DNA from 2 places in the Rhodoferax sp. GW821-FHT02C08 genome. Region 1 is predicted to be linked to the other one. Evidence: riboswitches for the same ligand, from Rfam matches in the RefSeq annotation. Region 1 holds a riboswitch; the other holds the start of a gene.
What was found. Region 1 has a riboswitch for S-adenosylhomocysteine ahead of metH (methionine synthase). Riboswitches for the same ligand answer to the same signal wherever they lie in the genome.

Region 1 (15,155 bases):
CGTACTGCATTTCTTCCAGGCTGGGCGTGATCAGGCCGCTCAGTCCCACGATGTCGGCGCCCTCGACCTTGGCGCGCGCCAGAATCTCGTGGCAGGGCACCATCACGCCCATGTTCACCACCTCGAAGTTGTTGCACTGCAAGACCACGGTGACGATGTTCTTGCCGATGTCGTGCACGTCGCCCTTGACGGTGGCGATGATGATCTTGCCCTTGGTGCGCACGTCGCGCCCAGCGGCTTCATCGAGGCGCTTTTCTTCCTCGATGTAGGGAATCAGATGCGCCACCGCGGACTTCATCACCCGCGCCGACTTCACCACCTGGGGCAGGAACATCTTGCCCTGGCCGAACAGGTCGCCCACGATGTTCATGCCGGCCATCAGCGGGCCTTCGATCACGTGCAGCGGACGGCCGCCCTTGGCCAGAATCGCCTGGTAGGCCTCTTCGGTGTCGGGCACGATGAAGTCGGTGATGCCATGCACCATGGCATGGCTCAGGCGCTGCTCCACTGTCACCGGATGGTCCGGTGTGCCGCGCCAGTCCAGGCGCTTGCTCTCGTCCTTGGCGCCGCTCTTGGCGGTTTCGGCGATCTCGACCAGACGCTCGCCGGCGTCGGGCCGGCGGTTCAGCACCACGTCTTCGACGCGCTCGCGCAGCACCGGCTCCAGATCGTCATACACGCCGACCATGCCAGCGTTGACGATGCCCATGTCCATGCCGGCCTGGATCGCGTGGTACAGGAACACGGTGTGGATGGCTTCGCGCACCGGGTCGTTTCCGCGGAACGAGAAGCTCACATTCGACACACCGCCCGACACCTTGGCGCCCGGCAGGTTCTGCTTGATCCAGCGCGTGGCTTCAATGAAGTCCACCGCGTAGTTGTTGTGCTCTTCGATGCCGGTGGCCACGGCAAAGATGTTGGGGTCGAAGATGATGTCTTCGGGTGGATAGCCCACCTCGTCCACCAGGATGCGGTAGGCGCGTTCGCAGATCTCGATCTTGCGCTCATACGTATCGGCCTGGCCTTTTTCGTCAAAGGCCATCACCACCGCCGCCGCGCCGTAGCGGCGCAGCAGCTTGGCGTGGTGCTTGAACTGCTCCACGCCCTCCTTCATGCTGATCGAGTTGACGATGCCCTTGCCCTGGATGCAGCGCAGGCCGGCCTCGATCACCTCCCACTTGCTGCTGTCGATCATGATCGGCACGCGGGCGATATCGGGCTCGCTGGCGATCAGGTTCAGGAAGCGCACCATGGCCGCCTTGCTGTCCAGCATGGCTTCGTCCATGTTGATGTCGATCACCTGGGCGCCGTTTTCCACCTGCTGGCGCGCCACCGACAAGGCCTGGTCGAACTCGCCGTTCAGGATCATGCGGGCGAAGGCCTTGGAGCCGGTGACATTGGTGCGCTCGCCGATGTTGACGAACAGCGTGCCGGGGCCGATGAGCACGGGCTCCAGGCCGGACAACAGCATGGGGGGGACGGAATTTGCGACGGGTTCGGACATTCAACTCACCTGTGGAGGGGGCATGGTTCAGGTGAGCGTCGTTGCGGTCTCGTACACAGAGCTTTCCAAGCCTGACGGGAACCAGCCCCGCTGCAACGCTCCTTGGAAGCACCGATTTTAAAGGCTATGCACGCACCTGCCGGCCTACCCCCTACTCCAAGAAAGCTCTAAACTTCTGGCACGGACCATCTGTTACCTCTACCCCCTCCCCCAGCATGTTTGAAAACTTCTTTGGCAGCAAGAAAACCGTCCAAGGTCAACAACCCGAAGATCTTCTGCCCAAGCAGCGCATGCGGGCCGTAGAAGGGTCCGAATCCGCCAACCGGGCAGCCGAGCTGCTCATCGCTCCCACGGCGTTGATGCAACTGCGACCCGAAGAGGCGCTGACCGTGGTGAGCTATATGACGCCGCGCCGCATCCCGATAAACACCACCTTCATCGTGGAGGGCGACAAAAGCGAAACCGGCTACATGGTGCTACTGCTGGAGGGCGAGGTGACGGTAGAAAACGTCATCGTCAGCCGGCGCAACCCGGTCACCGTGACCGTGCTGGGCCCGGGCAGCCTGATTGGTGAAATGGGCTTGATCGACGGCCAGGCCCGGCTGGCCTCGTGCACCGCCAGCACCAACGTGGTCTGCGCCATCCTGTCGCGTGCCGCCCTGGAAAAGCTCAGCCAGGACGACCCGCACACCGCCGCCAAGCTGCTGCTGGCGATTTCCATGCGCGTGGCCGAGCGGCTGCGCGAAACCTCGGAAAAGCTCAAGCGCTACAGCCAGCTGGTACAGGCCATGCAGCAGGAAATCGACCATTTAATGCCGACCTGATTTGGCTCACCCCCAGGCTTCGCGCACTGCGTGTCGCTACTCCAACCCCCTTTGCAGGGGGCGAACCCGACGGCCCGGCAAAGCCGGTTCCGTGGGTTCCCTGGAATAGAAGCACCCCGGACGCCAATGGCACCGAGGAAGTTGGTTGCTTACTTGCTGTAGGTCAGCACGTAGAACTTGTTGTCAAAGAAGGTATTGGCGTAGTACGGCGACACGCTGGTGGTGATCTTCTTGCTGTAGTCGGCGCTGCCCTCGGCGGTGATGGCGTAGATCTTCTTGGTCTTGTGGTCCATGGCCATGGTGCGCACGCCGGCCATGGTGCCCAGCGCTTCGGACGGCTTGTAGGTGTTCGCGTCCACTTGCTCAAACACATTCATGACCGAGTTCACACCGTTGGTCAGGAACACCCGCTTCAACTCTGCGTCGTACACCACGTCGTCGTTACCACCACCGATTTCATAGGTGTACAGAATCGCGCCATTGTCGGCATCCATCACCGCAAAAGATGGCTTCACCGTCGCACTGCCACGGCAGCCCAGGAAGATGCGGTGGTTGGTCGCATCCAGCGCCAAGCCATTGGTCTGGGCGCAACCGGGTGTGGGCCACTGGGCGGTGACGGTCAGGTCCTTGGTGTTGATGCGGTACACCGCGTTCTCGTCGCGCGAGGCCATGTAGAAATTGCCTTGGCCGTCGGCTTCCGCGTGCTCAGGCTTCTTGGTGCTGACCTTGATGGAGCCGACCTGCTTCAACGAGGGGACATCGAGTACCAGCAACTCGGTACCGTCTTTTTCTGCACCCATATTGACAATGACGCGCTTGGTCGCGGGGTCATAGTGGACGGAGTCCAGATCGTCACCCAGCTTGATAGACGGCTGGGCTTGCAGCGTAGACAGCTTGAACGGCGTGATGGTGCCGTTTTCATTGTATGAAATGCCCAAGTCAAACTCGGAAATCACGGCGGCCCCATTGGAGCTATCGCTGGCCGTCGTACCGATGATGCCCAGCGCCTTGTGCTTGGCCAGATCGTAGGCCTGCAGACCCGCGCCGCGCCGACCGATGAACAGATGGCCGCGCGCGGCATCCAGTGACACGTAATCCCAGGCCGAGCCCTTGCCAGGAATCGCCGTAGCGTTATCCAGATGCCAGCCGTCAAACGCAGCGGCGGGCAGGGGCAGGGAAACAACGGCTGCGACAGCGGCCGCCACGGAAAGCAATTTGCACACGGACATAGGAACTCCTAAAGATGAGAGCCGCATCCTAGAACTGCGCCAGCGTTTGGCGCAGGGTGCAAATCCTTACGTAATTGCCGCAGTCGGCACTGAACCTAGGCCGGCTGCGCCTGGCGCACTGCCGAGCTGGGCAGGCCAAACACGCGGTCAAAAACCCAGTTGAAAACAAAGGCGTAGACCAGGAAGAACACCAGCAAACCCAGGTCCATCACCAGGGCCTGCCACAGCGTGGCATCGAACCACCAGGCCATCAAAGGCACCAGAAACACCGTCAGCCCGCCCTCGAAGCCGATGGCATGCGCGATGCGCCGGCCCACGCTGCGGCCATGCACGGCCTGTCGCGCTTCCCAGCGCTCAAACAAGGTGTTGAACACCAGGTTCCAGGTGATCGCAATAGCCGAAGCCGCGACCGCCACCACACCCGCCTCCTGCAGGCCGTGGCCCGACATGCCGGACAGACCATAAGTGCTGGCCAGGATGGCAATGGCTTCAAACAAGCCCACGTAGACAATTTTTCTCTTGATACCTTGCATGGCAAATCTGGGGGCGCTGGCGCCTTGGAACCGGGAATGCCGCCACTTTATGTCTTTAATTCTGATATATAAAGTCAGCTTATGTCAGTTTTATTGATAGATTGAGCCATGGCATTCACTACCGAGAGCGTGCAGGTATTTCTGGCCGTGCTGGACCGTGGCTCGTTCTCGGCCGCGGCGCGCACCCTGGGGCGGGTGCCTTCGGCGGTCAGCATGGCCGTCGCCCACCTGGAGGCCGAACTGGGGTTGGAGCTGTTCGACCGCAGCGGGCGCGAGCCCCGGCCCACCGCCACCGCGCGGTCGCTGGAGCCGCAGGCCCGCCTGCTGGCCGGCCAGCTGCAGCAGCTGAACGCCCAGGCTCTGGGGCTGACGCAAGGTCTGGAAAGCCGCCTGACCCTGGCCATCGCCCCCGAGCTGCTGGCGGCGCAATGGCGCAGCCCGCTGGCCACGCTGGCGCAGGAATACCCGCTGCTGGAGGTGGAAGTGCTGGCCGCACCGCAGGCCGACGCTTTGAGCATGCTGCACGCGGGCCGGGCCAATCTGGCCCTGGTGTTCGAGCGTCCCAGCCTGGACGGACGCGAGGGTTTTCAAGAGGTCAGCAGCGAAACCCTGGTGGCGGTGATGGCACCCGCGCTGCTGGCGCGCACCCTACAAAGCCCGGACGGCCTGCGCGAGGAACAGCTGACCAACACCCGCCAGATTGTGGTGGCCAGCCGCGACCTAGCCACCATAGACCGGCGCTTTGCCTTTGCGCGGCACTGCTGGCGCACCGACAACCATATCGCCGCGCTGGGCCTGATCGAGGCCGGCATCGGCTGGGGTTGGCTGCCGCAGTCCTTCGTGCGCAGCCAGATCGCCGCCAGCACACTGGTGCAGATTCCGTTCGACAACCTGACCAACCACATGGAGCTGTGGGTGGACGTAGTCTGGTCCAAGGAGCGGCCGCTGGGCCTGGCGGCGCGGCGCTTCATCGCCCTGGTCAGCGCCAGCCGTGAAGCCAGCAAGATGCTGGCGGCATCCGCGCAGAATTTATAAGAAATCGGCCTCTAGCGCAGGCAGTAGCTGCGCAGCAAGCTACCAATTTAGTAGCATCAACTCTCACTCACCTGGCTGTATTGCCGCGGCCCACGCGGCAAGCATGTAAGCCCCCGCCTGCCACCCACGGCCGAAATTCCAACGCCCGCGCGCCCATTGTTGACAGTCACTGAAAAGTAACAATAATTGAGCACGTCCGCGATTGCAGATACATGTCCATTATTGCAGACACAACCTACCCATCACTTAGGCATTTAGGAGTATCAACATGGCGTTTCGACTTCTGGCATTGGCGGCATTGGCCGCTACCTCCGTGTTTGCAACGGGAACGGCTTTTGCCGCCGGCACCCTGGAACAGGCTCTTGCGCGAGGCCGTCTGGTGGTGGGCACCGGCAGCACCAACGCGCCCTGGCACTTCAAGGGAGAGGACGGCAAGCTGCAGGGCTTTGACGTGGACATGGCCAAGATCATTGCCAAGGCCTTGTTTGACGACCCCGAGAAGGTGGAATTCGTCAACCAGTCGTCGGACGCCCGCATTCCCAACATCACCACCGGCAAGGTGGACATCACCTGCCAGTTCCTCACCGTCACCGGCGCGCGCGCGCAGCAGGTCGCCTTCACCATTCCCTACTACCGCGAAGGCGTGGGCCTGATGCTCAAGGCCAAGAGCCCGTATGCCAATTACGCCGCGCTGAAAAAGGCCGACGCTTCGGTCAAGGTGGGCGTGCTGCAAAACGTCTATGCCGAAGCCATGGTGCATGCCGCCCTGCCCAACGCCAAGGTGGCCCAGTTCGACTCACAAGATCTGATTTACCAGGCCCTGAATTCCGGCCGCGTGGATGCGGTCGCCACAGACCAATCGTCGATCGCCTGGTTCGTCAAACAGAACGCCGGCAAGTACATCGACTCGGGCTACGGCTGGAACCCGCAAACCTATGCCTGCGCCGTCAAGCGCGGCGACCAGGACTGGCTGAACTTCGTCAACACAGCCCTGCACGAAGCCATGACCGGCGTGGAATTCGACAGCTACGCCAAGTCCTTCAACACCTGGTTCGGCGTCAAGCTGGCACCGCCCAAGATCGGCTTCCCGGTCGAATTCCAATAAAGCCCCGTCTGAACAGACACACGGCAACCATTGCCCAGGCCGGGCAATGGCCCGATCAGCGAACCACCAACTGCTTAGCCGAGGCTGCACATGGGTTACACACTGAATTTCGCCGCCGTCTGGCGCAGCTTCATGCCCTTGCTGGATGGGCTGGGCCTGAGCCTGGTGCTGGCGGCCGAGAGCATTGCCATCGGCATGCTGATCGGGTTGCTGGTCAGCTTTGCCTTGATCTCCAAGCTGGGCGTGCTGCGCCGCACCGCCGGCCTGTACGTCACGGTCATCCGCAACACGCCGATTCTGGTGCTGGTGCTGTTTACCTATTTCGCGCTGCCCAATGTGGGCCTGCGGCTGGACGAAATTCCCTCCTTCGTGGCCACCCTGGCGATCTATTCAGGCGCTTATCTGGCGGAGGTGTTTCGTGCAGGGCTGCTGTCGGTGCCGGCCGGCCTGCGCGAGGCCGGCCAGACCATTGGCCTGAGCAAGATGCAGATCCGCACGTCCATCATCCTGCCGCTGATGTTCAGAAATGTGCTGCCGGCGCTGGGCAACACAGTGATTTCACTGTTCAAGGACACCTCTTTGGCAGCGGTGATCGCGGTGCCCGAGCTCACCTTCCAGGCCCGCAAGATCAATGTGGAATCCTTCCGCGTAATTGAAACCTGGGTGGTGGTCAGCCTGATCTACGTATGTACCTGCGCCGTGCTGGCCGCCGTGTTCCGGCGCATCGAGCGGCAACTCTCCATCCCACGGTAATCGCCATGGACTTCACATTCTCAGAATTCATCCAGCAGCTCTGGATCGTCCGCGGCTCGATTGCCTATGGGCTCGGGGTGACCATGGCGATTGCCGCCAGCGCGATCGTCCTTGGCACGGTACTGGGCATAGGCGTGGGCCTAGCGCTGACCTATGGGGGCCGCCCTTTACGCTGGCTGGCGCGTGGCTACACCGACTTTCTGCGCGGCACACCGGTGCTGGTGCTGGTGCTGGCCGGCTACTACGTGCCGTCGGCCATCGGCATCGGGCTCAGCCCGCTGCAGGCCGGCGTGCTGGCCCTGGCGGTGTTCTGCAGCTCCCACGTAGGCGAGATCGTGCGCGGCGCGCTGCAAGCCATCCCCAAGGGACAAATGGATGCCGCCAAGGCCATCGGCCTGACATTCCGCCAAACCTTTGCCTCGGTGCTGATGCCCTTGGCCCTGCGGCAGGTGCTGCCCGCCTGGGTGAATACTGCGGCGGAAATCGTCAAGGCATCCACCCTGCTGTCGGTGATCGGCGTGGGCGACTTGCTGCTGGCCTCGCAGGAAATCATTGCCCGCACCTTCATGAACCTGCCGTTCTATTTTCTGGCCGGGTTTCTGTACTTCAGCATCAATTTCTCCATCGAGCGCTTCGGACGCTTTGTGGAAAGAAAAACGACCATTCCATCGTGAGGACCTCTTGATGAGCAGCAATATTCTGGAAATCAGCAACCTGCACAAGCGCTTCGGCGATGTGGAAGTGCTCAAGGGCGTGGACTGCGCCATGCAGCAAGGCGACGTGGTCTGCATCATCGGCTCCAGCGGGTCGGGCAAGACGACCATGCTGCGCTGCATCAACATGCTGGAGGAGTTCAACGACGGGTCGATCCGCATCGCCGGGCAAGAAATCGGCTACGAAATGCGCGGCGGCACACGGCGACGCAAAAGCGAACAGGAGATTGCCCGCCAGCGCGCGCTCACCGGCATGGCCTTCCAGCAGTTCAATCTGTTCCCCCACATGACCGCCACCGAGAACGTCACGCTGGGCCTGATCAAGGTCAAAAAAATGGGCCGGGACGAAGCCGTGGCGGTGGCCGAGCGCTGGCTGGACCGCGTGGGCCTGCTGGCCCGCCGCAACCACTACCCCGGCCAGCTGTCCGGCGGCCAGCAGCAGCGCGTGGCGATTGCCCGGGCCATCGCCATGGAGCCCAAGCTGATGCTGTTCGACGAGGTGACATCCGCGCTGGACCCGGAACTGGTGAACGAAGTCCTGCTGGTCATCAAGGACCTGGCCCGCGAGGGCATGACCATGCTGCTGGTCACGCATGAAATGCGCTTCGCCTACGAGGTATCGACGCGGGTGATCTTCATGAACCAAGGCCGCATTGCCGAAGAAGGCAATCCGCGCGAGATGTTCGTCCAACCCCAAACCGAACGGCTGGCCGAGTTCCTCAAGAGCTCTGCCTTCAACTGAACCATGAGAGGACACCTGTGAGCATCATTCGATACGGCGCCGGCGAGCGCGGAGCGGGCGGCCAGGCATTGCCCTTTGCCCGCGCGGTAGAGGCGGACGGCTGGCTGCATGTTTCCGGCCAGGTGGCCATGGAGGGCGGCGAAATCATCGCCGGCGGCATCGTCGCCCAGACCCACAAAACGCTGGAGAACCTCATCGCCATCCTGACCGAAGCCGGCTACGGCGTGGAAGACGTGGTGCGGGTCGGCGTGTGGCTGGACGATCCGCGCGACTTCTGGACCTTCAACAAAATCTACGCCGGGTATTTTGGGGATAATCCGCCAGCCCGTGCTTGCGTACAGGCGCAGATGATGGTCGACTGCAAGGTCGAAGTCGATTGCGTGGCCTACAAGCTCAAAAGCGGCAACAACACCAACCCCTGAAATTCAGCAACGGAAGTCCCTATCCATGACGGTTGTCGATGACAGTCTCTCCAATCGCCGCTCCAGGGGGCTGGACCGCGCTTTCGAGATCCTCGACTTTTTCAGATCGCACCGCAAACCGGCACGGCCGAATGAAATCGCAGCGCTGCTGGGCGCGCCACGCTCGTCCGTCTACGAGCTGATCAATCTGCTGCTCAAGCACGGCGTGCTGGAATATTCTGGCAGCGAAGGCCAGGTGTTTCTGGGCCGCAAGCTGCACTTCCTGGGCAGCGCGTATGCAGAGCATTTCGACCTGATGCGCGAATGCGAAAAGTCTCTGGTGCGCATCACCCAGGAAACCCGTGAAACCGCCCAGCTCTGCATGCTGGACGGCAACAAATACACGGTAGCGCTGATGAAGGAAGGCATACGCCCTTTCCGCATCTCGTCCAACGTGGGCGAAGCCATGCCGATTCCCTGGACCGCATCCGGGCGCCTGCTGCTGGGGCATTTGTCGGACGGCGAAATTCTGAACCTGATTCCCAAGGAAGACTTCAAGCTGCCGAACGGCGACTGGCTCGATACCCAGGCCTTCCTCCAAGAAGCCCGCGAGGCCCGCACCGCCGGGTACTTCACCTGCGGCAGCATCGTCGACAGCTTCACGCAGTGCTTCGCAGCCCCGGTGTACCAGGGCGAGAAGGTGTGCATCGCCACGCTGTGCCTGGTTGCCCCGCGTGAGGATGGGCAGCGCAATCAGAAGGAATATCTGGACTGCCTGGTCAGCACGGCCAGCGATCTGACGCAGAGGCTACGTGCTACCTGACGGTAAAACAACCGTCAAATATGCCTCTAGCGCAGGTAGTGCCTGCGCTAGCAGCTACTAATTAAATAGCAGCCAGGGTTTCCCAGCGCCCACTGCGCTGCGAGGCAAACAGCGCGTCGATGATGCGCATGTTCTGGACCGCGTCTTCCACGCCGTAGAGCAACGGCGCTTCACCGCGGATCGCCAGCGAGAACGCATCGCCTTCCAGGCTGTACTGGTCGCAGGGCGCAAAACTTTCCACCCTGGCGCTGGCGCCGCCCAGCTGCTTGCCGTTGTCGATGAAGATGCGCGTGGCCTCAAACGGCGGCGCGTTGAACGGGATTTCGATTTCCACCCGCTGCTGCGTGCCCACCACCTGCACGCGCTGGTAGGGCGTGGACTGGGTGGACACGGTGAAGTCCAGGTGCCGGCCGCCGCCAAAGTCCAGCAGCGCGCTGAAAGTGCGGTCGACGTTGAACTCGGGGTCGATATCGGCCAGCGCCATCACACGCACCGGCTCGGCGCCGAACAAGAAGCGCCCGGCCACGATGGGGTAGCAGCCGATGTCGAACAGCGCGCCGCCGCCCTTGGCCGCGTCGTTGCGGATGTTCTCGGGATTCCGGTTGAAGTAGGAGAACCAGGCCTGCACCGTGCGCAGCTCGCCCAGGACGCCGCTTTGCACCAGCTCGCGCGTGCGCAGCCACTGCGGATGGAAGCGCACCATGAAGGCTTCCATGATGTGCACCTTGCCAGCCACTTCGCGCAACTGCGCTGCCTCATTGGCATTCAAGGCGATCGGCTTTTCGCACAGCACATGCTTGCCGGCGCGGGCTGCGGCCAGGGTCATGGGCACATGCAGGTCGTTGGGCAGCGGGTTGTAGATGGCCTCGATGTTCGGGTCGGCCAGCAGCTCTTCGTAGGAGCCGTAGGCGGTAGGGATGCCCAGCTTGTCGGCCGCAGCCCGCGCCGATGGCAGCGAGCGCGAGGCAATCGCCTGCACATCGCACCACTGGCTGCGCAGCAGCGCCGGGGTGACCTTTTCCATGCCGATCTTGGCGGTGCTCAACACCCCCCAGCGCACTTTTTGCATATCAGGCAGCCTCTTTGTAGAAGAACGGGCGCAGCACGCGGCCGGGCAGCGGGTTCACCGCGTTGTGGATGGCGGCGATGTGGTCGGGCGTGGTGCCGCAGCAGCCGCCGACGATGTTGACCAGGCCTTCGGCGGCGAATTCGCGCACCAGGGCCGAGGTGACTTCAGGCGTTTCGTCGAAGCCGGTGTCACTCATGGGGTTGGGCAGGCCGGCGTTGGGGTAGCAGCTGATGAAGGTATCGGGCGCCACCTTGTGCAGCTCCTGGATGTAAGGGCGCATCAGCGCGGCGCCGAGTGCGCAGTTCAGGCCCACGGCCAGCGGCTGGGCATGGCGCACGCTGTGCCAGAAGGCGGTCACGGTCTGGCCGCTGAGGATGCGGCCCGAGGCATCGGTCACCGTGCCACTGATGATCAGCGGCAGGCGCTGGCCCGAGTCTTCGAAGTATTCGTCCACCGCGAACAGCGCGGCCTTGGCGTTCAGTGTGTCGAAAATCGTCTCGACCAGGATCACGTCAGCGCCGCCTTCGACCAGCGCTTTGGTCTGTTCGTAATAGGCTTTGCGCAGCTGCTCGAAGTTGACGTTGCGCGCGCCGGGGTCGTTCACGTCAGGGCTGATGCTGGCGGTCTTGGGCGTGGGGCCGAGGGCGCCAGCGACGAAGCGCGGCTTGTCTGGCGTACTGTATTTGTCGCAAGCAGCGCGGGCGATGCGGGCGGACTCGAAGTTCATCTCGATCGCCAGGTCGGCCATGTCGTAGTCCTCCTGGGCCACGGTGGTGGCGCCGAAGGTATTGGTCTCGATCAGGTCCGCACCGGCGGCCAGGTAGCCTTCGTGGATGTCGCGGATCACGTCGGGCCGGGTCAGGCTCAGCAGCTCGTTATTGCCCTTCACGTCCTTGTGAAAGTCCTTGAAGCGTTCGCCGCGGTACTGCTCCTCGGTCAGCTTGAAGCGCTGGATCATGGTGCCCATCGCGCCATCGAGGATGGCAATGCGTTGCGCCAGGATGGCGGGCAGTTGTTGGGCGCGGGTGTAGGTGGGCGTTTTCATGAGGGCTCGATTGTAGGAAACCCCGGCACCGCCCCACTACACCGCGACCAGTGGCCCCAGTCCGCGTAGGCGTACGGCGTCGCGCAGCGGAGGCTGGCCGTACATGCGGGCGTATTCGCGGCTGAACTGCGACGGGCTCTCGTAGCCGACGGTGAAGCCAATGCTGGCCGCATCCGCCTGGCCGGCCAGCAGCAGGCGCCGGGCCTCCTGCAGGCGGATCTGCTTCTGGTACTGCAGCGGGCTCATGGCGGTGACGGCCTTGAAATGCCGGTGGAAGGTGGAGGCGCTCATGTTGGCGCGCTGCGCTACCGCGGCTATGCGCAGCGGCTCGGCGAAATGGTCGCGTATCCAGCCTATGGCCCGGCCCACCTGGGCCAGGCGGCTATGGGCCAGCGCGATCTGGCGCAGCATGGGCGCCTGGGCGCCGGTCAGCAAGCGGTAGAGGATTTCGCGCTCGGCCAGCGGCGCCAGCATGGGGATGTCGGCCGGCCGGCCCAGCAGCCGCAGCAGGCGCACGGCGGCATCCAGCAGATCGGGCGTCACCGGGCTGACCGCCAGGCCGGGCAAAGGGGCGTCCTGGGCTGTGCCAGGCAGGCTCAGCAACATGTCGGCCAGCACCGCAGGGTCCAGCTCCAGAGACAACGCCAGATACGGCGCCTCCGGGCTGGCCTGGATGACCGAGCCGGTGATGGGCAAGTCCACCGACACCACCAAATACTGGCCGGCAGCGTATTCCACGATGTTGTCACCCAGCAGCGCCTGCTTGGCACCTTGCGCCACGATGTACAGCATGGGCTGGTAGACCACGCCCATGGGCAGCGTCGGGGTATCGGAGCGCACCAGGCCGACGCGGGGGATGGCGGTGCTGGTCCGGCGCCCATCGCAGTGTTGTGCAATCAAGGCACACAGCTCTTTAAGCGAGTCTGGCGTAGGCAAGGGCAACATGCGAGGATTATGCAAGAGCTGCGCAGCATCAGGCTACCGCTGCACAGGCCGGCACGCGGATAGTCAAGCTCTTCACCATTCAGGAGCAACCCATGTCTTTCCAACCCCACACCTGGTTCATCACCGGCGCAGCGCGCGGCATCGGCGCCCACACCGTGCAGGCCGCGCTGGCCACCGGCCACAACGTGGTCGCTACGGCCCGCAAGCGCGACAGCATCACCCTGGCCGACGACCGCCTGCTGGCGCTGGACCTGGACGTCACCGACGCCGCCCAGGCCCAGGCCGCGGTGCAAGCCGCCGTGGCCCGCTTCGGCCGCATCGACGTGCTGGTCAACAACGCCGGCTACGGCCAGCTCGGCCTGTTCGAAGAAAGCACGGCGGCCGATGCGGAGCAGCAGTTCGCCACCAATGTGTTCGGCCTGTTCCACGTCACCCGCGCCGTGCTGCCGGTGATGCGCCAGCAACGCGCCGGCCATGTGTTCAACCTCTCGTCCATCGCCGGCATGCGCGGCATCCCGGGCGGCACGCTGTACTGCGCCAGCAAATTCGCGGTGGAGGGCTTTTCCGAAGGGCTGGCGCAGGAGCTGGCCCCGTTCGGCATCCGCGTCACCATCGTGGAGCCGGGCGCATTCCGCACTGACTTTCTGGACGGCCAGTCGATGCGTTTTGGCAACCAGGCCATCGCCGACTACGCCGCGCAGTCGGCCCAGATCAGCGCAAGCTTTGGTGCCCGCAACCACCTGCAGCCCGGCGACCCGGTGCGGCTGGCTGCCATGCTGCTGCAGCTGGCGGCGCACCCCCAGCCGCCGCTGCGTTTTGCGGCGGGCAGCGATGCGGTGGCCATTATTGGGGCGAAGATTGAGGCGCTGCGGGGGGAGTTGGAGGCTTGGCAGGGGATGTCCGTAACGACGGATTGGGGGGTCTAGGGTCAAGTGGACCGCATTCGAATTGGCAGATATCTGTTTCTGATTGCGGTTGCATCTAATATTCCTCGTCTATGTCATCTTCGTAGCGCTGTATTTCTCCTTGATATGTATCGAAATCTTTAATGCCATATTTAATTTCTCCAACAGTATGGAGACGTAATGAGTTTTCAACAAACGCAAGTGGAAATCGCACCAAGGAATCGTCAACAGGCTCCATAGAATTATATGCAGCAGTTAACTTAAAAATATCCTCCATTTCAAAGTTCTCTACATCTAATTCAAACAACGGCTTTGGCGTAGTGAGGTCCGGTTTCAACTTATGGGGGAAGAGAACCAGATTTGAGCCCTCAGCACGTTGCGCCGACGAAAATAAAACACCCTCAATTGGAGGTTCATGTTGGGTTGCGAGGAATTCAGCCATTACTTGTGTTCTCAAGTACAACTTCTCCGCACCGGGGCGAATAGGTTCTCGAACCATGCGATGTAGCGTCTTTAGGAATAGCCTAAGCTCGCTATCGTTTTGATACTCAGGATCAAATATGCTTAGTGGAGACTCGCTAAACGAGTTTTCTAGAACTCGAAAATCAAGGACTACTACCGGGCGTGTGAGACGAAACTCCGCAGATGCGATCATCGAATCAATATGCGGCCGCAATTCGGAAACACAGGTATCACGGTCTGAAGATCCATAGAAAACGGGAACGCCTTCTGCGTTCATCCGACCTGCTCCAGCAAGGTGAGGCGGTGCTGGTCCTAGTTCTCGTGCAGTTGCTGCATAGAACTTTTTGAATTCACGTTCACCATCTACGCGGCGGGCACGATAGATAGGAAACTCGATACTCGGTTCAAGTGTACGAATGGCACCTGTAGTTTCGAACATAAATTCGCTGATTGCAGGCAAAGGTGGCCAATCAGGAGGCTTGATTGCATGAAGATTGGAAATGTCTGCAAACAACGTCTGCAGAAACAGCTTCGCCTCTGCATTAAAAAATCGCGAACGATGATGAATACTTTCCTCGAAGTCTCTCCATAGCATTTGGATCCGCGTTGTCGAGGGTCGCACCCGCACATAGGAAATCTCCGTATCAAATAGTGGTTCCCCTCCGTCCTGATACTCCCTATGACTGAGTGAAGATGCCTCATTTGCCAGTGCTTCAATTAAAAGATCATCCTCGATACCCAACAAATCACCTATCCAATACTCCAGGGAATCGCCCTCTTGTGATTGATCCGTGTACATATCTTCGTCTCTATAACTAGGCCAAATTCGGCCTGGCCTTATGACATGTGGAAGTACCTCCCGGAGCCATGATCCGACCACTTCTATTTGCACACACTTGCGCCGCAGCCCACACACCGCGCATCTGATACGTTCACCATCCGCCCTGATTCGTTTTGAAAGCACTTCATCACAGATGCAGTTGCAGCACATGTAGTCGGTGCCAGATAGTGAGGGTGAGTAAAGAGCTTTTGCCATCGAATCAGCATACTGCACGCAGTCTCGTAGA
Region 2 (15,155 bases), on a different contig from region 1:
CTGGACGCAGGCATTGCAGTCCACCACCCACACGCTGCAGGGCGAATGGCGCGCCATGAGCGAACAGGCCCTGGCCCAGCAACAGGCCGTGTGCCAAACGCTGGAGAAGACCGCTGGCGCGATGGTGGAGCACACCCGCCAACGCGCCGAGACAACCCTGACGCAGGTAGCTGATCTGGTGGCGCGGTCTGAAGCTTTGTTGGCCGCGCATACCGCCGCAGAGGCCCGCTGGACACAGGACCAGAGCGAGCGCCTGGCGCAATTGGCCAAGCTCTCGCACACCGCACTGCAAGGCTTTGCCGACACTTTCGAACAACGCTCCAGCACGCTGCTGGCTTCGGTACAGGCGGCTGCAACCCAGTCCCGCGAGGAACAAACGGCCGCCGATCAGCTGCATCTGCAGGGCTGGACGCAGGCATTGCAGTCCACCACCCACACGCTGCAGGGCGAATGGCGTGCCATGGGCGAGCAGGCGCTGGCCCAGCAACAGACCGTGTGCCAAACGCTGGAGAAGACTGCCGGCGAAATGGTGGCACACACCAGCCAACAAGCCGCTGCAAGCCTGGCACAGGTGGCTGATCTGGTGGACCGGTCTGAAGCTTTGCTGGCCAGCCATACCGAGGCAGAAGGCCGCTGGACGCAGCAGCAGGGCGAGCGCCTGGACCAATTGGCCAGCCTTTGGCGCACCGAGCTGGCAGCATTGCGCGCCGAAGAATCCACCCGTGGCCAGGCCGCAGTGGACCGGCTGGCGCAATTGCAGTCAGCCGTGGTGACCCATTTGGCGACCTTGGGCACGGCCCTGGAAGAGCCCATGGCCCGGCTGATGGCCACGGCGGCCGAGGCGCCCCAAGCTGCAGCGGAAGTGATTGCCCAGTTGCGCCAGCAAATGGCCGGATTCAGCGAACGCGACAACCAGGCGTTTGCAGAACGCACCCAGCTGGTGGCCCAACTCGACACACTGCTGCAGACGCTGAACCAGGCTGCTGGCGATCAGCGCACCGCCATCGAGTCGCTGGTGGCATCCGCTGCCAGCGTGCTGGACTCTGCGGGCGGCCAGTTTGCCCAAACGGTGGAGGCACACACCAGCCAGACCGCACAGGTGGCGGCGCAGGTCACCGGCAGTGCCGTGGAATTGGCCAGCCTGGGCGAAGCCTTTGGCCATGGTGTGCAACTCTTCAGCGCGTCGAACGAAAAACTGGCGGACAGCCTGCAGCGCGTGGAGGGCGCGATCCAGCAGTCGGCAACGCGCAGCGACGAACAACTGGCCTACTACGTGGCCCAGGCGCGTGAGGTAATTGACCTCAGCATCGCCGCACAGCAGACGGTGGTGGAAGACATGCGCCGCCTGCGCAGCGCGGAAGGGGTTGCGGGATGACCGGCGCGGAAGACTGGGAGGACGGAAATGACGGCGTGGAGCAGACCGCGCCCGTCTGGGCGGTGTTTGGCGACCTGATGTCGGGCTTGCTGGGAGCCTTTGTGCTGGTGCTGGTCGGGGTGCTGGTGGTGCAGATGGACCTGGTCACCAATCTGCAGGCCGAAGTGGCCAAGCGCCAAAGCGAAGAGCAGCGCCGCATGGCCCTGGAAAAGGCCCTGGCCGTGCCCTTGGCCACAGGCCGCGTGACCTTGAACAACGGCCGCATCGGCATCAGCGGCAACGTGCTGTTCCCGGTGAACTCGGACCAGTTGCGTCCCGAAGGGCGGCAATTGCTGAAGAGCCTGGTGCCGCCGCTGCAGGTCTACCTGGGTGCGCGGGACGACATGCTGATGGTCAGCGGCTTTACCGACAACCAGCCCATCATCGACCGCAACCAGCATTTCACCGACAACCTGGAGCTGTCAGCCCAACGTGCGCTCACGGTATCGCGCGCGCTGATCGAATCCGGCATGCCCTCGTCGCGGGTGTTTGCGGCCGCGTTTGGTGCCGAGCAACCCGTGGCGTCGAACGATGACGATAAAGGCCGTGCGCAAAACCGCCGGGTGGAAATGGCGCCGGTGCCCCGCTCAACAGCCGAGAAGCCGCCGGCACCATGATGCCGCCAGAGGCTTTCGATGCAGCGGCTGTGCTGGCGTCCTTGCGCAGCGCTGACGCGCAGCATTGGGACCCTGTGCGCTTTCGCTACTTGGAAGCCCTGCAACAGCGTTTGCAGACTGCACCCGAGCCCGTGCGGCGCATCGTGGAGGGCAAGCTGCAAGCAGGGCTGATGGCCTATACCGAACGTGGCGGGCGTAGGCCACTGGCAAGCGGCTCCGAATCCTCTCCCCCGCCCACCTCTCCGCTGGCCGCGCTGAACGCCTACATCCGTACCGCCACCCAGCCCACTGCGGAGGAGAATGCTCCCGCGATTGGCTGGGGTGGCCGGCCCGAGCTGAAGAGTGTGCAAGGTTTCCGGGAGGTCTGGTCCAAGTTTGCGGTTGTGGACCAGGTGGAGCAATCGCTCAAACGGGGCCCGGAAAACGCGGGGCCCTTGAATTCCCACATGCTGGTGCTGCGTTCCCTGGCCACGATGCGCGAGCTGTCGCCCGAGTACCTGCGCAGATTTTTGTCACATGCCGAAACCCTGCTGTGGCTGGACCAGGAAAGCCAGCGCCTCAGCGCTCCGCAGGCGCGGTCGGCGCGCACCAGCAAGCGGAAGAAATAAAGGCCGTACGCGTCCGGTTACACGACTTTCATGCGTGGCGCAGCGGCTTCTCCTTATAATGGCCGGATTCCGAGGAGCGCTGCAACCCCCGGCCTGGCCACCCCAGGCTCCGGTGTGAGGCTCGGAATCCATCCATTTAGTGATAACCGCGCTCACCCACTGCCTGCTAGGCTGAAATTCGGGTGAGTCCCGGTTCAGCGTCTGCGCAGTGGCCCTACCAACATGTACCAACCTGTTTTGGAGCCCACCATGAACGCAGTTCTCAAACCAATTTCTACCGCCGACCAAGCCATTGCCGACCTGAGCCTGGCCGCCTGGGGCCAGCGCGAAATCCGCATCGCCGAAACCGAAATGCCCGGCCTGATGGCCATCCGCGAAGAGTTCGCCGCAGCCCAGCCGCTGAAGGGCGCGCGCATCACCGGCTCGCTGCACATGACGATCCAGACCGCCGTGCTGATCGAAACCCTGCAAGCCCTGGGCGCCCAAGTGCGTTGGGCTTCGTGCAACATCTTCTCGACCCAAGACCACGCCGCTGCTGCGATTGCCGCCGCCGGCACGCCGGTCTTCGCCATCAAGGGCGAGTCGCTGAAAGACTACTGGGATTACACCCACAGCATCTTCGACTTCGGCGCCAAGGGTACGCCCGGCGAAGGTCCGAACATGATTCTGGACGACGGCGGCGACGCCACGCTGCTGATGCACCTGGGCCAACGCGCCGAGAAGGACATCAGCGTGGTCGGCAACCCCACCAGCGAAGAAGAAACCCTGCTGTTCGCCGCCATCAAGGCCAAGCTGGCCGTAGACCCCACCTGGTACACCCGCAAGTCGGCTGAGATCATCGGCGTAACCGAAGAAACCACCACCGGCGTGCACCGCCTGAACGAAATGTCGGCCAAGGGCACGCTGCTGTTCCGCGCCATCAACGTCAACGACTCGGTGACCAAGAGCAAGTTTGACAACCTCTACGGCTGCCGCGAATCCCTGGTGGACGGCATCAAGCGCGCCACCGACGTGATGATTGCCGGCAAGGTGGCTTGTGTGGCCGGCTACGGCGACGTGGGCAAGGGTTCGGCCCAGGCGCTGCGCGCACTCAGCGCACAAGTGTGGGTGACCGAGATCGACCCGATCAACGCACTGCAAGCCGCGATGGAAGGCTACCGCGTCGTGACCATGGACTATGCCTGCGAACACGCAGACATCTTCGTCACCACCACCGGCAACAAGAGCGTCATCACCCACGCCCACATGCTGAAGATGAAGGACCAGGCCATCGTCTGCAACATCGGCCACTTCGACAACGAAATCGAAGTTGCCGCACTGGAGCAGTACAAGTGGGAAGAAATCAAGCCCCAGGTGGACCACATCCAGTTCCCTGACGGCAAGAAGATCATCCTGCTGGCCAAGGGCCGCCTGGTGAACTTGGGCTGCGGCACCGGCCACCCGAGCTTCGTGATGTCGGCCAGCTTCGCGAATCAGACCATCGCCCAGATCGAACTGTTCACCAAGAAGGACGCCTACCAGCCCGGCAAGGTGTACGTACTGCCCAAGCACCTGGACGAAAAGGTCGCCCGCCTGCACCTGAAGAAGGTCGGCGCCATGCTGACCGAACTGACCGACGAGCAGGCCGCCTATATCGGCGTGTCCAAGAACGGCCCCTACAAGGCCGAAACATACCGCTACTAAAGCGTCCGCTCCCCCGCTCCCCGGGGGAGTTATCACCCCCATACGGAGCCCCATGCGCGCTGACCAATTACTCGTAGAACGCGGCATGGCCGCATCCCGCTCGCAGGCCGTGCGCCTGATTGCCGGAGGCATGCGCTGGTTTGACGGCATCAAATGGCGTGATGTCGCCAAGAACAAGGACGACATCCCGGAAGATGCCCAGCTGGAACTGCTGGACGCTGCCGAGGCACGCTATGTCTCGCGCGGCGGGCTCAAGCTCGAAGCCGCGCTGAAGCATGTCGGCCTGGACGCCAGCGGCCTGAAAGTGTTCGACGTGGGCCAGTCCACTGGCGGCTTTACCGACTGCCTGCTGCAAGCCGGTGCGACGCAAGTCACCGGGGTGGACGTAGGCCATGGCCAGCTGCACCAGAAGCTGCGCGAGGACAAGCGGGTGCTGTGTGTGGAGGGGCTGAACGCCCGCTCGCTCACGCCCGAGTCCCTGCAGGACGCTTGCGAGCATGTCTTGTCCGAGCATTGGGAACCCGCAGCCGTGACCGACCCCGAGCCCGTCTCGCCCTACAGCTGGATGAACGGCAACGGCGAAGTCACCGACTACGACGACAGCGACGATGCCGACGACGCCGAGGTGGAAGCCCATATGGCACAGGCCACCGGCAAGGTGAATGCCCGCGCCCTGGACGCCGAACCCGAAGTTGCGGCGCCCACCAAGCACCGCCGCAAGGCCGGCCTGGACGGACTGGATACCGAGCCCGAGTTCGACCTGGTCACGGGCGATGTGTCCTTCATCTCGCTGACGCTGATACTGCCGGCCCTGGTGCCGCTACTCAAACCCGACAGCCATTTGCTGATGCTGGTCAAGCCGCAGTTCGAGCTGCAGCCCGGCCAGGTCGGCAAGGGTGGCATCGTGCGCGACGAATCCATGTACGCCGTGGTGGAAGCGCGCCTGCGCGATTGCTGCGCCGAGCTCGACCTGGAAGTGCTGGACTGGTTTGACAGCGCCGTCGCCGGTGGCGATGGCAACCGTGAATTCTTCATTTTTGCAAAGAGAGCCCCATGAGCCTCGCATCCAATTTCCCTATCAGTCTCGAATTCTTCCCGCCCAAGACGGACGAAGGCGCGGCCAAGCTGCGCATCGTGCGCCAGGCGCTGTACGCGCTGAAACCCGAGTTCTGCTCGGTCACCTTTGGCGCTGGCGGCTCGACCCAGGAGGGCACATTTGCCACCGTGGCCGAGATCCTGGCCGAAGGCGTGCCGGCGGCCAGCCATTTCTCTTGCGTGGGCGCGACCAAAGCCACCGTGCGGGCCCAGTTGGCCACGCTGCAGGCCATGGGCGTGAAACGTCTGGTGGCCTTGCGCGGCGACCTGCCCAGCGGCTACGGTGCGGGCGGTGAATTCCAGTACGCCAGCGACCTGGTGGCCTTCATCCGCGCCGAGACCGATGATGCCTTCCACATCGAGGTGGCCTGCTACCCCGAAATCCACCCGCAAGCCAAGTCGGCCGACGCCGACCTGAACGCCTTCGCCATCAAGGTGCATGCGGGCGCCAACTCGGCCATAACGCAGTATTTCTACAACGCCGACGCCTACTTCCGCCTGGTGGAAGACGCGCGCAAGCTGGGTGTGGCGGTGCCTGTGGTGCCCGGCATCATGCCGATCTCCAGCTCCAACCAGCTGATGCGCTTCAGTGATGCCTGCGGTGCGGAGATTCCGCGCTGGATACGCCTGCGTCTGCAGGGCTTTGGCGACGATACCGCCAGCATCAAGTCCTTTGGCCTGGACGTGGTGACCGAGCTGTGCGAACGCCTGGTGGCCGGTGGCGCCCCCAGCCTGCACTTCTACGCCATGAACCAGAGCGCAGCCACGCTGGAAATCTGCAAGCGCCTGGGCCGTCTGGCGGCCTGATCTGCAAAGACAAGGTCTCCAGCGCATATTCCAGTTGCACCTGCAGCTATGACGCTTCTCTGAATACACGACATCACCAAATCGTCGCCTGCTGCCCGCAAGCGACGATGGTTAATGGTCGCTTTTGTGCGCTCTTGGGCTTGTTGCGCGTAGTGGTGTGCAGCTCGTAGAGGTCGTTGGGGCAGTAGTTGGCCAATGCATGCCCTCAAGAATTTTCTCGGCTTCGATCCTGGCACCTCCAGTATCAAGTTTCTTTCATCGTTCGGGGCTCACTCAGACTCATGAAAGTTAGCTACATTTCGCGGTTGCCGCCAGGCAACCCAGTGCGACCCAGCAGGGGTACGGCTCTGGCAGCGGGTCCATGTCATTAGAGGTACTTTATGCAATTCCGGCTTATGCAGCAGAGGCTGCGTGGCGTCACAGGTATTTGGGGGCTTTGTATGACGCTCCTTTTGAGCGCATGTGGGGGCGCCGGCGATAGCGCGGCGGTGCCGCCTTCAACACCTGCAATCACCAGCTACACCATCAGCGGCATGGTCACTGGCCTGGCATCGGGGGGCTCCGTCACCTTGCTGAACAACGCGGCTGACCCGACCACGCTCAGCACCAACAGCGGCTTCCGCTTTGCCACCCCGGTCGCCTCCGGCGGTAGCTATGCCGTCACCGTGGGCACCCAACCCAACGGCCAGACCTGCACGGTCAGCAATAGCACGGGCTCTGGGGTTTCGGCCAATGTGTCCAATGTGCAGATTACCTGCTCCGTCAACAGCTACACCATCAGCGGCACGGTCACTGGCCTGGCATCGGGGGGCTCCGTCACCTTGCTGAACAACGCGGCTGACCCGACCACGCTCAGCGCCATCAGCGGCTTCAGCTTTGCCACCCCGGTCGCCGCTGGCGGCAGCTATGCCGTCACTGTGGGCACCCAACCCAGCGGCCAGACCTGCACGGTCAGCAACGGCTCGGGCTCTGGGGTTTCGGCCAATGTGTCCAATGTGCAGATTACCTGCTCGGCCACCACCTACACCATCAGCGGCACGGTCACCGGCCTGGCATCGGGGGGCTCCGTCACCTTGCTGAACAACGCGGCCGACGCGTCCACGCTCAGCGCCAACGGCAGCTTCAGCGTTGCCACGCCGGTCGCCGCTGGCGGCAGCTATGCCGTCACTGTGGGCACCCAACCCAGCGGCCAGACCTGCACGGTCAGCAACGGCTCGGGCTCTGGGGTTGCGGCCAATGTGGTCGATGTGGCGGTAGCCTGCGTCAGCCGAGCCCGCTACGCCTATGTGGCGAACTTCGGCGACAGCACGGTGTCGCAGTACAGCATTGGCTCGGACGGCGCGCTCACGGCGTTGAGCCCCGCTACCTTGGCGACGGGAGCGAACCCCAATGCGGTCACCGTCGATCCCACGGGGCATTTTGCCTATGTGGCGAACAACGGCAACACGGTGTCGCAGTACCGCATAGGCACGGACGGCGCGCTCACGGCGCTGAGCCCGGCCACAGTGGTGGCGGGAGTTGCCCCCGTTTCAGTCAGCGTCGATCCCACGGGGCATTTTGCCTATGTGGCGAACACCGGCAACACGGTGTCACAGTACAGCATTGGCTCGGACGGCGCGCTCACGGCGCTGAGCCCGGCCACAGTGGTGGCGGGAGTTGCCCCCGTTTCAGTCAGCGTCGATCCCAACGGGGCACTATGCCTATGTGGCGAACTTCAATGACAACACGGTGTCGCAGTACCGCATAGGCACGGACGGTGCGCTCACGGCGTTGAGTCCGGCCACGGCGGCGGCGGGAGTCAACCCCGTTTCAGTCACCGTCGATCCCACGGGGCACTATGCTTATGTGGTCAACGCCAACAACGGCAAGGTGTTGCAGTACAGCATCGGCACGGATGGCACGCTCACGGCGCTGAGCCCTGCCTCGGTGGTGGCGGGAGCTTTCCCGCAATCGGTCACCGTTGATCCCACGGGGCACTATGCCTATGTGGCGAACAACGGCACCTGGACGGTGTCGCAGTACAGCATAGGCACGGGCGGCGCGCTCACGGCGCTGAGTCCGGCCACAGTGACTACGGGACATAGCCCCATGTCAGTCACCGTCGATCCCACGGGACGCTATGCCTATGTGGCGAACACCGGCGACGGCACGGTGTCACAGTACAGCATAGGCACGGGTGGCGTACTCACGGCGCTGAGCCCGGCCACGGTGGCAGCGGGAACTTACCCCAATTCGATCATCACCACGTTCGCACCTTAACGACAGGCATTGCACGCCCAGTGCGGCAGCCCCACGGCCCGCCCAGCGGCGTGGGGGCTTTTTTTAGGGCTATAGATGTGCCCTGCTCACGCAGGGCACGCGCTGATCAGTCCGGTAGAAAGCGCTGCCGAAAGGCATCGCAAAACTGCGCGCTGCCGGTCAGCGACAGGGTCACCGTGCAACGCGGTGGCCCGGCAGGCGCCAGCCGGGCGCTGAACTGGTGGGTCTGCTCGTCGTAGTCCAGCGCTTCGGAAGCGGCCCATTCCTGCTGGCCGTGCACATGAAAATCCCACTCACCACCCTCGTCCAACGGGGCGCGCAGGCCGGGGAAGGCCGTAAAAGCCCAGTCCAGCACCTGGGCCATCTCCTGGCGCACGGCGGCCACCTGCGCCGGCTGGGTGGAGGCCATGGCCTCGAAGCTGCCGTAGCCTTGCGTGTCTTCGCTGTAATCGAAGTCCAGGTAGTTCAGCATGTTCAGCTAAGGCGTAGCGGGTTTCAGTCTTCCGCGTCGTCGCTATCGTCTTGGCGTGCAGGCTTGGCGGCGCGCACGCCGTTCTTGGCCACCAGCTCGATGTAGAACGAGGCGGCGCCGCTGGCGGCAATTTCGTCTATCAGCTTGGTGATGGCGGCGTAATGCGCCACGACGGCGGTGTCCGCGCTGCTGCCAAATTTGCAGTCCCAGTCCCAGTAGTCCACGCCGGCAGGCAAGGGCTTGCGCAGTTGGCGCTGCATGTATTTGCGGATTTCGTGCTTGGTGGCGTCCAGCACGCGGTCACGGTGCTTGCCTTCGATATTCAGTTGGAATGTTTTTTTCACAGATGCCTTTGAGACGCCGAAACCACCCTGGTTGGGAGCTAAACGGCAGGCGTTCGATTATGGGGCTTGGCGACTGCTATTGTTTTGATAGCATATGGCGCAACTTTTATCTGCGCCAGAGCCACTTTTCATCAAAAATTCAAACTTGGCCGCCGCAACCTCTGCTTTCATAGCAACTCAATCGCCATGGCTACCGCCTCACCACCGCCTATGCACAGGGTGGCCACGCCTCGGCGCAGGCCATGCTGGCGCAGCGCGTACAGCAGCGTGACCAGGATGCGCGCGCCGCTGGCGCCAATCGGGTGGCCCAGCGCGCAGGCGCCGCCGTGCAGGTTGACGCGGCCGTGCTCCATGCCCAGCTCGGCCATCAGCGCCATGGGCACCACGGCAAAGGCCTCATTCACCTCCCACAGGTCCACATCCGCCACGCGCCAGCCGATCTTGTCCAGCAGCTTCTGTACCGCGCCCACCGGGGCCGTGCTGAACCAGGCCGGCGCCTGTGCGTGGCTGGCGTGGCCGACGATGCGCGCCAGCGGCGGCGTGGGCCATTGGGCGGCAGTCGAGGCGCGGGCCAGCACCAGGGCGGCGGCGCCGTCGCTGATGGAGCTGCTGCTAGCCGCGGTGATGCTGCCGTCGGGCTTGAATGCGGGCCTCAGCGTGGGAATCTTGTCCAGGCGGATGCGGCCTGGCGCCTCGTCCACCTGGACCTCCACACCACGCACCGCCACTGGCGTGATCTCGTCCGCAAACGCACCGGACGCAATGGCAGCCTGGGCGCGCTGCACACTGGTGGTGGCGAACGCATCCTGCGCCGCGCGGCTGAAGCCGTAGTGGGCCGCGCAGTCCTCGCCAAAGCTGCCCATGGAGCGGCCCAGCTCGTAGGCATCTTCCAGCCCGTCGAGCATCATGTGGTCCAGCACCCGGCCATGGCCTATGCGGATGCCGCTACGTCCCTGGGGCAGCAGGTGGGGCGCGTTGCTCATGCTCTCCATGCCGCCGGCCACCACCAGGTCCAGGCTGCGCGCACGCAGCATGTCGTGCGCCAGCATGGCCGCGAACAGGCCGGAGCCGCACATCTTGGACAAGGTGACAGCCCCCGCGCTTTGCGGCAGCCCGCCCTTGAAGCCCGCCTGCCGGGCAGGCGCCTGGCCCTGCCCGGCCATCAGACAGTTGCCGAAAACGACCTGGTCGATGCGCGCAGGATCCACGCCGGCGCGGGCCACCGCCGCCTGGATGGCGGCGCCCCCCAGGTCATGCGCGGCCAGCGGCGCCAGGGTGCCCTGGAATGCGCCCATGGGCGTGCGGGCCGCCCCCAGGATGACGATGGGATCCATTGCGGTAAGGGTCATGGTGGCGCTCCTTGGCGTACAAGTTAGCGCCCCACTCTACTCTTGCCTAGGCCTGCTGGATGGGAATCACACCATTCACGGGAACGTAGATCTCCCCGCCACCATTCTTGAACTCTTCCGACTTGTCCTGCATGCCTTGCAGCGCGGCCTCTTCCTCGCTGACGCCGAGGTTCTTGGCGTATTCGCGCACCTCCTGGGTGATCTTCATCGAGCAGAACTTGGGGCCGCACATCGAGCAGAAATGCGCCACCTTGGCAGAGTCCTTGGGCAGGGTTTCGTCGTGGAATTTCTTGGCGGTTTCCGGGTCCAGCGACAGATTGAACTGGTCCATCCAGCGGAACTCGAAGCGCGCCTTGGACAGCGCATCATCGCGGTAGCGCGCACCGGGGTGGCCCTTGGCCACGTCGGCGGCGTGGGCGGCGATCTTGTAGGTGATGATGCCGGTCTTCACGTCGTCGCGGTCGGGCAGGCCCAGATGTTCCTTGGGTGTGACGTAGCACAGCATGGCGGTGCCGAACCAGCCGATCATGGCCGCGCCGATGCCGCTGGTGATGTGGTCATAGCCGGGCGCGATGTCGGTGGTCAGCGGGCCCAGGGTGTAGAACGGCGCTTCGTGGCAGTGCTTGAGCTGCTCGGTCATATTGGCCTGCACCATGTGCATGGGCACGTGGCCCGGGCCTTCGATCATCACCTGCACGTCCTGCTCCCAGGCCTTCTGCGTCAACTCGCCCAGGGTGCGCAGCTCGGCGAACTGGGCTTCGTCGTTGGCGTCGGCACCAGATCCAGGGCGCAGGCCGTCACCCAGCGAGTAGCTGACGTCGTAGGCCTTGAGAATCTCGGTCATTTCATCGAAATGGGTGTAGATGAAATTCTCTTTGTGGTGGGCGATGCACCACTTGGCCATGATGGAGCCGCCGCGCGAGACGATGCCGGTCATGCGGTTCGCGGTGAGGTGGATGAAGGGCAGGCGCACGCCGGCGTGCACGGTGAAGTAGTCCACGCCCTGTTCGGCCTGCTCGATCAAGGTGTCGCGGAAGATTTCCCAGGTCAGGTCTTCGGCAATGCCGCCCACCTTTTCCAGCGCCTGGTAGATCGGCACGGTGCCGATAGGCACGGGCGAGTTGCGGATGATCCAGTCACGCGTGGTGTGGATGTTCTTGCCGGTGGACAGGTCCATCACCGTGTCAGCGCCCCAGCGGATCGCCCAGACCAGCTTTTCAACCTCTTCCTCGATGCTGGAGGTGACCGCCGAGTTGCCGATATTGGCATTGATCTTCACCAGGAAGTTGCGGCCGATGGCCATGGGCTCGACTTCGGGGTGGTTGATGTTCAGCGGGATCACCGCGCGGCCGCGGGCCACCTCGGAGCGCACGAACTCGGGCGTCACCACCTTGGGGATGCTGGCACCAAAGCTGTTGCCCGCCAGGCGCTGGTCGCGCTCGGTATTGGCGGCGTACTGCTCCATCCATTCCAGCTTCTGGTTCTCACGCAGGGCGACGAATTCCATCTCGGGGGTGATGATGCCTTTGCGGGCGTAATGCATCTGCGACACGTTGGCGCCGGCCTTGGCGCGGCGTGGCGTGCGCTGCAGACCGGCGGCCTGGGCGCGCAGCAGTTGCAGGGCGTCGTGCTCTTCGCTCTGGCGGCCATCGTCCAACGCCTTGCGGATGCGTGCGGCATAGGTTTCGGTATCAAGGCGCGACTCGATCCAGCCCGCGCGCAGAGCTTGCAGACCGGCGCGCACATCAATCTGGGCATGCGGATCGGTATAGGGGCCGGAGGTGTCGTACACCGCCACAGTTTCGCCGTTGCTCTGCATGATCTCGCGTACCGGTACGCGCAGGTCGGGGCGGCTGCCCTGGATGTAGCGCTTGGTGGAGGCTGGCAGGGGATCGCAGGCGTAGTTGAGTAGCTGGACGAATTTATCGGGCGCGTTCATGGTGGGTTCTCCTTTGGAAGTGGGACCCGAAAGCGCAGCCAGACCGCGCAAACTCCCAAGGAGATGCCCCGCATCGTGGCAGAGGGGGCGTGTAGACGGAGCGCACCCGAAAATTACGGATAGAACGCTGTCGTCAAGCTCTTCTTACGCTGGTATGAACCAGATCAAGTTCGCGGGTTTGGATTCCATCTCAGCGCAGCTAACTGCACACCCCGGGCAGCGCGGAGTGTACGCGATGTGCAACACCTACCTATTGCAAACGCTGCAGGCGCGACTCCAGAGAACGTCGGACATGGTGCACCGGATACCGGGTGCAAAAGTGCCACAACATAGACACTGCGAGTCCCAGATCTGACCAATCCCGCTTCTCGCGCGCCCGGATCAACTCGTAGCAAAAAATCCGCCACCGCAGTCCCAGCATAAACCGCCCCGAAATTCGCCGCCCACTCTTGACCGTGGATACCGCCGAATGGACAACCGAGGTGTAAGGATATAGCCGCGGGACCGAATAGTTTGGTGGATAGTCAGAGATGGCATGCAGAATGTCAGTGATGCCATCAACCTGAACCCTAGTTGGGTCTATGACCAGCTTGGATTCGATAGCGACGGCCCAGTGGTCCCGGTATGCCGGGTCACCGACAACTCGCCACATCACCAGGCGGGGAGAAAAACCCAAATCTTGCGCATACGCAGCGAGCTCCAGGGACGCCGCCAAACAACTGCCTTCTGCCTCGGCCCGACTACCGGCACTCATGGCCTCTGCATAGCTCAGCAAGCGACTCGTCAACTGTTGGCGTTTCAGGAGAAAAGGGTGAAAACTAGACACGCTGGCGCCTTCGAATTCGAACCGCGACGACGCAATAGACGAGGAAAACTGCTTTTCTTTCATAATTTAGAGACGTCGACGGCAATGACGCCTGAACCTCCTCACGCGATCATACGGAAACCGAGCGTCAGCCGTCAGCCGTCAGCCGAACGTAGCCACAAACGGCTTGGGCTTCAGAAGCCGTGACTGTCATGGCATAAGCTTAAGCAAATGGACGGCAGCCATCTTAGCCGTCATCCCAACTCTGGCAGGTAAAGCAACCACGTGAGCGGTTTATAGTTCAAAATTGCATGTCTGGCTGCACCTAGACGCGCAATTTCAATGCCGTGGCAGCAGACCGTTCAGTCGACTTGTAGCCTAAACCGCTTATCCTGTTCATACGGAAACACGTCGTGCACATGGCCGGCCTGGATGCGCTCCTTGTGGGACTGCCAGAAGCCGGCGTCCAGCAGGTCCGCGTGGTGCTTCATGAAGACTTCACGCACAGCGGGGTTGCCCAGCAGAAACGGGGCAAAGGTCTCGGGGAACACATCCTTGGGGCCCACGCTGTACCAGACCTCACCGCTCATCTCGTCTTCCTCGTTGCGCGGCTCGGGCACTTTACGGAAGTTGCAGTCGGTCAGGTATTCGATCTCATCGTAGTCGTAGAACACCACCTTGCCGTGGCGCGTCACGCCAAAATTTTTCCACAACATATCGCCCGGAAAAATGTTGGCGGCCACCAGGTCCTTGATGGCGTTGCCATATTCGATGACCACGCGCTCGATCTGCGCACGCGCACGTGGGTCGTTCGGCCCTTGGTCAAACGCCTCCTGCAGATAGATGTTCAGCGGGATCATGCGGCGCTCGATGTAGACGTGCTTGAGGATGACCTCCAGCTGGCCGTCGCCATCCCGGTCTCTGATCTCCATCTGGCTGGGGGCGAACTTCTCGATTTCTGCGATCAGATCGTCCGAGAAGCGGTCGCGCGGAAAGGCCACTCCGCTGTATTCCAGCGTGTCGGCCATGCGGCCCACGCGATCATGGTGCTTCACCAACTGGTACTTGGCCTGGATCTGCTCGCGGCTGGTGTCCTTCTGCGGCGGGTAGTAGTCCTTGATGAGCTTGAACACATAGGGGAACGAGGGCAAATCGAACACCAGCATCACCATGCCCTTGATGCCGGGCGCGATGCGGAACTGGTCGCTGGAGTGGCGCTGGTGCTGCAGCAGGTCGCGGTAGAACAGGGTCTTGCCCTGCTTGGCCAGGCCCAGCGCGTTGTAGATTTCATTGCGCGGCTTGCGCGGCATCATGCTGCGCAAGAACTGCACATAGGCGCTGGGGATTTCCATCTCCACCATGAAGTAGGCGCGCGCAAAGCTAAACAGGCGCAGCATGTCGTCCTCACCGAACAGCGCGGCATCTATCACCAGCTTGCCCTGCGCGTTGTGCAGAATGGGCAAGGCAAACGGCAGTGCGTTGAAGCCGTTGATCACCTTGCCGCACACATACGCACCCTTGTTGCGGAAGAACAAGCCCGACAGCACCTGGAACTGAAAGTTGGCGCGCAGCGTGAACTCGCCCAGGTGCCGCAGCAACGCCTCCAGCACATGGCCGGTGTCGCGTGCCAGGTCGTCGAACGGGCGGCGCAGCTCAAAGTCCTGCACCATGCGCTGCAGCACCTCGCCCATGGTGTCGCGCGACGGGTAGTAGGCACGCCAGGTGGGGCGCTTTTCCGCCGGGTCGTTTTCGATGTACTCGGT

Region 2: another riboswitch for S-adenosylhomocysteine. It lies ahead of ahcY (adenosylhomocysteinase); the one in region 1 lies ahead of metH (methionine synthase).

The regions. Positions count from the first base shown of each region.
Region 1 is NZ_JBWKVR010000034.1:7,115-22,269, forward strand. Features, by position in the region: gene metH (methionine synthase) at 1-1,504, opposite strand, end outside; S-adenosyl-L-homocysteine riboswitch at 1,531-1,614, opposite strand; gene AC07VY_RS24915 (Crp/Fnr family transcriptional regulator) at 1,720-2,328, shown strand; gene AC07VY_RS24920 (YncE family protein) at 2,478-3,557, opposite strand; gene AC07VY_RS24925 (PACE efflux transporter) at 3,653-4,090, opposite strand; gene AC07VY_RS24930 (LysR family transcriptional regulator) at 4,199-5,125, shown strand; gene AC07VY_RS24935 (transporter substrate-binding protein) at 5,394-6,230, shown strand; gene AC07VY_RS24940 (ABC transporter permease subunit) at 6,321-6,983, shown strand; gene AC07VY_RS24945 (amino acid ABC transporter permease) at 6,989-7,657, shown strand; gene AC07VY_RS24950 (amino acid ABC transporter ATP-binding protein) at 7,668-8,438, shown strand; gene AC07VY_RS24955 (RidA family protein) at 8,462-8,860, shown strand; gene AC07VY_RS24960 (IclR family transcriptional regulator) at 8,886-9,662, shown strand; gene AC07VY_RS24965 (Gfo/Idh/MocA family protein) at 9,724-10,731, opposite strand; gene AC07VY_RS24970 (homocysteine S-methyltransferase family protein) at 10,733-11,776, opposite strand; gene AC07VY_RS24975 (AraC family transcriptional regulator) at 11,813-12,721, opposite strand; gene AC07VY_RS24980 (oxidoreductase) at 12,814-13,647, shown strand; gene AC07VY_RS24985 (RES family NAD+ phosphorylase) at 13,703-14,887, opposite strand.
Region 2 is NZ_JBWKVR010000005.1:274,154-289,308, forward strand. Features, by position in the region: gene AC07VY_RS08680 (DUF802 domain-containing protein) at 1-1,375, shown strand, start outside; gene AC07VY_RS08685 (OmpA family protein) at 1,372-2,031, shown strand; gene AC07VY_RS08690 (DUF2894 domain-containing protein) at 2,028-2,639, shown strand; S-adenosyl-L-homocysteine riboswitch at 2,705-2,800, shown strand; gene ahcY (adenosylhomocysteinase) at 2,889-4,322, shown strand; gene AC07VY_RS08700 (TlyA family RNA methyltransferase) at 4,375-5,379, shown strand; gene metF (methylenetetrahydrofolate reductase [NAD(P)H]) at 5,376-6,224, shown strand; gene AC07VY_RS08710 (beta-propeller fold lactonase family protein) at 6,665-7,945, shown strand; gene AC07VY_RS08715 (lactonase family protein) at 7,929-8,483, shown strand; gene AC07VY_RS08720 (hypothetical protein) at 8,590-8,955, opposite strand; gene AC07VY_RS08725 (DUF6172 family protein) at 8,979-9,299, opposite strand; gene AC07VY_RS08730 (acetyl-CoA C-acyltransferase) at 9,467-10,648, opposite strand; gene thiC (phosphomethylpyrimidine synthase ThiC) at 10,695-12,587, opposite strand; gene aceK (bifunctional isocitrate dehydrogenase kinase/phosphatase) at 13,755-15,155, opposite strand, start outside.